Regions from separate parts of the Paenibacillus sp. 2003 genome, predicted to be linked through region 1. Evidence: riboswitches for the same ligand, from Rfam matches in the RefSeq annotation. Region 1 holds a riboswitch; the other holds the start of a gene.
What was found. Region 1 has a riboswitch for glycine ahead of sdaAB (L-serine ammonia-lyase, iron-sulfur-dependent subunit beta). Riboswitches for the same ligand answer to the same signal wherever they lie in the genome.

Region 1 (3,737 bases):
CAAAGCTGAATACGGAGAATGCCGAGGTTAAAGCCTATCTGCTGGAGGTTGCTGAGTACTGGATCAAGGAAGTGGGTGCAGACGGATGGCGACTGGATGTGGCAGATGAAGTGGATGATGCATTCTGGCGTGATTTCCGCCGTGTAGTCAAAGCCGCTAATCCGGATGCCTACATTCTGGGCGAAGTATGGAACGAGTCTTCCTCCTGGCTGCAAGGCGACCAGTTCGATGCGTCCATGAACTATCCGTTTACCGATGCCGTGAATGCTTTCTTTGTGAAAAATACAATGCATGCCGAACAGTTCGCGAACTCCATCGGTCGGCAATTATCCCGTTATCCGCTTCAGGCCAGCGAAGTGGCGTTTAACTTGCTGGACAGTCACGATACCCCGCGACTGCTCACGCTGTGTGAAGGAGACCAGCGCAAGATGAAGCTGGCTGCATTATTCCAGTTCAGTTACATGGGCGCTCCGTGCATCTATTACGGAGACGAGATTGGAATGGACGGCGAACATGATCCGGGATGCCGTAAATGCATGGAATGGGATGAAGCGAAGCAGGACCGTGAGTTGCTTGACTTTTATCAAAAACTGATCTCCCTGCGTCATGCTCATCCTGCCCTGCGTGCAGAAGGCACCGTTCGTTTCCTGCAGGCTCGTACCGATGGCAGCCAACTGGTATTTGAGCGGCAAAATGAGGAGGAACGCATTCTGGTCCTGTTCAATCGATCCGAAGAGACGGCTATTGTCGAGCTGGAGGCTGGTGACGAGGAATGGACCGAGTTATTCGGCGGAAACCATCGTACCGCCAAGGATGACGGCGTGCTTGCCATTGAATTGCCCGCGTATGGATATGCCGTACTGAGTACGTCTGTGAGCAAGGACTAGATCAGATTACACATACATCTGAAGTCACATATTAGTAGCCCAGCTTCGCTTCATTTGACAGTATAAAACAAGCGTCCTGCAGAACCCGGATTCGGGTTCGCGGACGCTTGTTTTGTATTCGCCATTATACATAATAATGTCACTGATGATATCCCGGTAGTCCCAGTTCAGCTTAAACCTGAGGGTCCGTGTCCACTTGAGCATTGTCCGCCCCACTTGTAGTTGTGTCAGAATCCACTGTCTTCGACTCCATCTCCGGCTCTGCACGCTTGGCCTTCGGTTTTGCCAGCTTCTGCATCATTTTACGGCCAGTTGGCGTCTGAGCCAACCCGCCTTGGGCTGTCTCCCGGTGACGGCTCGGCATCGCACTGCCTACTTCCAGCATAACGTCGATGACTTCATCTGACGGAATAGCACTACGCACTCCGGCCAGGGCCATATCAGCCGCAGCCAGCGCCGTAACTGCACCCAGTCCGTTACGGACGATGCATGGAATCTCAACGAGGCCTGCGACCGGATCGCAGATAAGGCCCAGTGTATTTTTTAACGCCAAGCCTACGGCATGAACGACCTGTTCCGGTGTACCTCCACGCAGTTCAACCATGGCACCCGCAGCCATGCCGATCGCGGAACCCACTTCTGCCTGACAGCCACCTTCCGCACCGGAGATAAATGAATTGTTGGCAATAACATAACCGATCGCTCCCGCGCAGAACAACCCATTCACCAAATGTTCGTCCGTCCAGCCAAATCGCTCCTGTGAGCTAATAAAAACACCGGGGATGATGCCGCAGGAACCGGCTGTTGGTGTTGCCACAATCCGGCCCATGGAGGCATTTACTTCAGATACACACAGGGCATACGCCATGGCAAGTGCGGAAGCATCTCCTGAGCAAGTTTCACCCTTGCGAATGTACTCGGCCATTCTTTTACCGTCTCCACCCGTTAATCCACTGCGTGAAGTGGTATCTTCCGTTAACCCTTTACGTACCGCTTCCTTCATCACCTGATAATATTCAGACATCTGCTTCACAACATCCGCTTCCGGTGTATTGGTCTCCTGAACCTGCTCCTCGATCATCAGTTGAGCAATCGTTTTGGATTCCGCTGTACAGATCGTATTCAGTTCGTGTAAATGTTTAAATCGCATCCGAATCAACTCCTCTCTTCAAATCGATGACACGAATGTCCAGTACATGATCCAGCTCCTTCAGACGCTTGAGCATATCAGGATTCGGCACGCCGTCCATCTCCATCGCAGTAAGCGCTTCGCCATCACGGGCTTTCCGATCCACCTGCATATACCCGATGTTAACCTCGGATGAACTGATCGTGGACGTTACCGAGGCAAGCACTCCCGCTTTGTCCGCATGCCGCAGCACAAGTGTCGGAAACTCACCACTAATCTGGACACGAAAATCATTCATCGCATGCACCGATACACTACCACCACCAATAGAAGCACCGATTAAGGAACAGGTACGCCCTTCATGCCACAACTCAATTTTGACCGTATTGGGATGAGGAGCAGGCAGGCCGCTTGTATAAAACTCGACTTCCATGCCCGCTTCCTCTGCGTATTGCTCTGCATCCGGAATACGCGGATCGTCTGTGACATAATCCAGCAGACCGCCGATCAGTGCCAGATCTGTTCCGTGCCCCTGATACGTATCAGCAAATGAACCGTATAGTGTCAACCGGGCACGATCGGGCGTACAACCTAGCCACTGACGAGCGATTCTTCCGAGCCTTGCTGCTCCAGCTGTATGTGAACTTGAAGGCCCCGTCATCGACGGACCAATAATTGAGAAAACATCTTTAAATCGCACCTTGTAACCCTCCAATTGTGTTCGTCATTTCCATCCAGATCCCATGCCATAATGTTCCTTTATTACTGAATGATGACATCAAAAAAGGACAGAAGAAGGCCTCAGGCCCTCTCTCTGTCCTCGATACCTGAGAGTTTCACGATCAGCAGTGTCTCACGACAAGGTGCATTGCCTGCGATTACAGACAAGTCACCGGACTAACTGATCATATACCCCTTGGGTGGCGCAGTTCGCGCACTCTCCAGAGTTGCGTCCAACGATGGTACATTTACCTGAGAGATTAACCGCTGCGCCGGGTGCGCAGCAGCTTGCTCCTTCGGTGCCTGAACACTAGCCATTGCTCGGCTAACTCAGGTCTCTCCCGCTCGTTATCATCCGCTGTATGGAACCATTCTGAGCGTATGTCAGAACAGTAATGGAAATCGTTCATTTCTTCTTCATTAAGATTAATCGACCGGAAGATCAGTGTCAACAAACTTAACGATTTCTTTGGATGTATTTCCTTGATTTCCTATTGAACCGATGAAAACCAGAATATTTTGTCAGCTTTCATCACATTAATACGATAAAAGGATATTTTAAACATATTATTTCATTTTCCTTCAATCAAAGATGTGCTTACTACTATTTATGATATTGTCCACGAAACTGTTCGGGTATTCAGGCAACCATAATATTTGAACCACACTGTTCGTAGCCCTTCCTGATCTGCACACCCTAATTCACAGTTCGTAGAAGATACTCTCGTTCTGTACATAGGGTCTGCAATACTTGCTGCATAACTTCGGCATGCGGTCTTTCATCCATTCGTGTCTCGACTCATTCGCCATCTGAAAGGCATAATAACCCAGTGTAAAGATCAACATGAATCCTTCCATTAATCGGATATCACGATCCGTCAGTGGCGCGATCTGTTTGGTATAACCTGATAAGAATATGTCACGTTCCTCCCGATTGAACATAAGTGCTGCCCCTCCGGCATCGAAAAGATAATAACCATAACCGTGTAGGCAAAAATCAA
Region 2 (3,737 bases), on a different contig from region 1:
TTAATCGATGCATAATGGCTGAACCCATTGGTACACAAGGTTTTTCTTGCCTATGACTTTTATCATTTCCAGAATCATTTTCTAACCTATAGCTTGGTCCAATCAGGTGATTTACATCCCCAATCTGCCTCGATCCCTATTCAAAACCATTCTTGGAAAGCACAAAAAACCTGTGCAAGCATCCGGCTTACACAGGTCAAAAAAATATGAAACTCATTTCATTTTGGTTATAAAATATATGTTAATAAGTACAAGTTCGTTGATCCTATTCTTCCGTATGTTTACGATACGCGTCTGCATTCATCAATGTAGACAATGCTGCTGTCAGATCTCCCTCAACACGGATCTCAATCATCCAGCCTTCCTCGTAAGGAGAGCTGTTCACAAGTTCAGGTGAGTCCTGCAACGAATCATTCACTGCAATAATTGAACCTGTGACGGGAGAGAACAAGTCCGAAACCGTTTTGACCGATTCGATCGTTCCGATGCTGTCCTCTGCTTTTACATTGGTTTCAAGGTCAGGCAATTCCACAAACACAATGTCACCCAGCTGATGCTGCGCGAACTCGGTAATGCCAATACGTACAGTATCCTCCCCTACGGTTTGCACCCATTCGTGCTCTTCACTGTACAGGAAATCACTTTTCAATTCGCTCATCGATATCCGCCTCGCTTTTCATTAATGAGTGCATGCGTTCTTTGACCTTAACCTTTTTCCCAGAATATAGCGTATGATATTTTTGATTCAAATGTCAAGATACCTCACAATTTATTTGCTGAAGACCTCTAAATCCTGTAACCGGATTACACTCTTTCTTCATATACTGGTGAATATTAGAATAGTAAGCGTACTCTTTATAAATACACGAACAATAACATTAAATCTAAATTAAACATTCGGTTTTTATTCATTATCAATGATATCGTTCTTGACATCGGTAGTGGATTCACGTTTTAATGAGAGGAGTAAATGTGTTTATTGGACCATGATATACCCGCGGATGAATGTAAAGGGAGAGATTACCCGTGACACCCGATTCGGGATGTACATGAGGTAACGCCGAAGGAGTAAACCACCGATAAGCGGGGGTGAATCTCTCAGGCAAAAGGACTTTTACGGGACGCAACTCTGGAGAGCATCTATTCGCCCTGTGCGGGCGTTATGATCACCCAAGGGGAAACCTGCTGCACAACCGCAGCGGGGTAACTCTCAGGTACAAGGGACAGAGCCTTAGAATACAGCGTGCTACTTGGCATGCCGATTCTTTGGCCTGTCCTTTTCCTTTTTCCCAAAAAACGAAAAACAGGATGTAGAACGACGCTGCCCTAGCTGCTTACCATACTTATGTGATGAAAATATCTAGCTGAAAAATTTAAAAATACCCTGCTTCATTGATCCACGATTATATTTCCGGCCGGTTGACGGTCCATGACGAGGTGATTTGATGTCCGATTTGCTTAGAACACCACTCTTCCCACTATATCAGCAATACGAAGGCGTACGGTGCATTGATTTTGGAGGCTGGGAGCTTCCGGTGCAATTTAGCGGAATTCAGAAAGAACATGAAGCGGTGCGTGAGCGTGCTGGACTATTCGATGTATCCCATATGGGCGAATTCACAGTACAGGGTGAGCAGGCTGAAGTTTTTTTGCAACAAATGACGACCAATGATGTGACCACGCTGGTTCCCGGTCAAGCCCAGTACACCCTGATGTGTTATCCAGATGGCGGTGTGGTGGACGATCTGCTCGTGTATAAGCTGGAAGATCAGCATTATATGCTCGTGGTTAACGCCTCCAACATCGACAAGGATTGGGCATGGCTGCAAGAGCACCTGATCCCCGGCGTAAGCATGACCAACGATTCGGAGCAGACGGCGCTGCTCGCCTTACAAGGTCCACTGGCTGTAGACATTATCGGGAAAGTTACAGATACGGATGTAAGCTCGATTGAACCGTTTCGTTTTGTGCCGGATGCTGAAATATGCGGAGTAAAATTACTGTTGTCCCGTACCGGTTATACAGGTGAAGATGGCTTTGAACTATATGTTCCTGCGGATCAGGCCGCTATGGTCTGGAATGGATTAATGCAGGCTGGAGAAGAGCACGGGCTGGTTCCGGCTGGACTTGGTGCAAGGGATACGCTGCGTTTTGAAGCCAAGCTGCCTCTGTATGGGCAGGAATTATCTGCAACGATCTCTCCGCTAGAAGCTGGCGTTGGCATGTTTGTGAAACTGAATGCCGGACCTTTTATCGGACACGAAGCCTTGTTACAGCAAAAAAATGACGGGCCCGCCCGCAAACTGGTCGGCATCGAAGTGCTGGAGCGCGGCATTCCTCGCCCCCACTATCCGATTTACGCCGAAGGCGTACAAATCGGTGAAGTGACAACAGGCACGCAATCACCTACATTGAAGCGTAATCTGGGGCTTGCCCTCATCGACAGCAAATACGCTGCGCTGGGAACCCCGCTTGAAATTGAGATCCGAGGGAAGAAACTGAAAGCCGAGGTCGTGAAGACCCCTTTTCATAAACGGACACGTACGTCTAAGACACCTACTCAAGGAGCTGATCAAGCATGAGCAAGCACCGTTATATTCCCATGACTGAGCAAGATCAGGATGCCATGCTCGCAACCATCGGTGTGGATACGCTGGAGGAACTGTTTCAGGACATTCCAAAAGAGATTCGTTATCAGGGCGAGCTGCCCGTATCCTCCAAACTTGATGAATATGCGCTGACACGTCATATGTCCAAACAAGCAGGCGCCAACGCCAATTTCGAAACACACGCCAGCTTTCTCGGCGCAGGTATATATGATCATCATGTTCCTTCCGTCATCAATCATGTCATTTCCCGTTCCGAGTTTTACACTGCCTACACACCTTATCAGCCTGAGATCAGCCAAGGTGAACTACAGGCCATTTTCGAATTTCAATCCTACATCTGTGAATTAACCGGTATGGCTGTAGCCAATGCCAGTATGTATGACGGTGCAACAGCTTTTGCGGAAGCAGGTAATCTGGCCGCAGCGGCAACTCGTCGCAAACAGCTCATCGTATCCCGTACCGTTCATCCGGAAGCCCGCCAGGTATTGCAGGCATATGCGCACGGACTCCGTCTGGAGATTGTCGAGATTGATTATAAGGATGGCGTCACTGATTGGGATGCCTTGCAAGCCGCCATATCGGACGATACCGCTGCTGTCATGATCCAGAGTCCGAACTTCTTTGGTGCCGTGGAAAATGTGAAGCAGGCTGCCGACCTCGTGCATGCGCACAAGGGCCTGCTCGTTGTAAGTGCCAACCCGCTATCGCTGGGTCTGCTGGAAGCCCCAGGCAAGCTGGGTGCCGACATCGTTGTAGGTGATGCGCAGCCCCTTGGCATCGCCGCTTCACTCGGCGGCCCGACATGCGGATATTTCGCTGTATCCCAGCCTCATATGCGCCGAATTCCTGGCCGAATTGTAGGCCAGACCAAGGATCGCAACGGAAAACGTGGATTTGTACTCACACTGCAAGCACGTGAACAGCATATCCGCCGCGAAAAGGCGACATCCAACATCTGTTCCAACCAGGCTTTGCTTGCACTCAGCGCATCTGTGTATATGTCCATCATGGGTAAACAGGGTATGATCGATGTCGCGGATCTGAATTTGCAAAAGAGTCATTACACCCTGAATACATTAACTGCGATTCCTGGAGTTAGCCTTACTTTTAATGCACCCACATTTAATG

Region 2: linked by a shared signal. The riboswitch ahead of gcvT (glycine cleavage system aminomethyltransferase GcvT) and the one ahead of sdaAB (L-serine ammonia-lyase, iron-sulfur-dependent subunit beta) in region 1 are both predicted to bind glycine.

Annotation. Positions count from the first base shown of each region.
Region 1 covers NZ_JAVDTB010000006.1:133,072-136,808, forward strand. Annotated here, with positions in the region: gene J2X75_RS22285 (alpha-glycosidase) at 1-887, shown strand, start outside; gene sdaAA (L-serine ammonia-lyase, iron-sulfur-dependent, subunit alpha) at 1,060-2,037, opposite strand; gene sdaAB (L-serine ammonia-lyase, iron-sulfur-dependent subunit beta) at 2,027-2,716, opposite strand; glycine riboswitch at 2,829-2,963, opposite strand; glycine riboswitch at 2,968-3,090, opposite strand; gene J2X75_RS22300 (phosphotransferase enzyme family protein) at 3,439-3,737, opposite strand, start outside.
Region 2 covers NZ_JAVDTB010000002.1:725,433-729,169, forward strand. Annotated here, with positions in the region: gene gcvH (glycine cleavage system protein GcvH) at 266-658, opposite strand; glycine riboswitch at 1,002-1,124, shown strand; glycine riboswitch at 1,128-1,229, shown strand; gene gcvT (glycine cleavage system aminomethyltransferase GcvT) at 1,446-2,582, shown strand; gene gcvPA (aminomethyl-transferring glycine dehydrogenase subunit GcvPA) at 2,579-3,737, shown strand, end outside.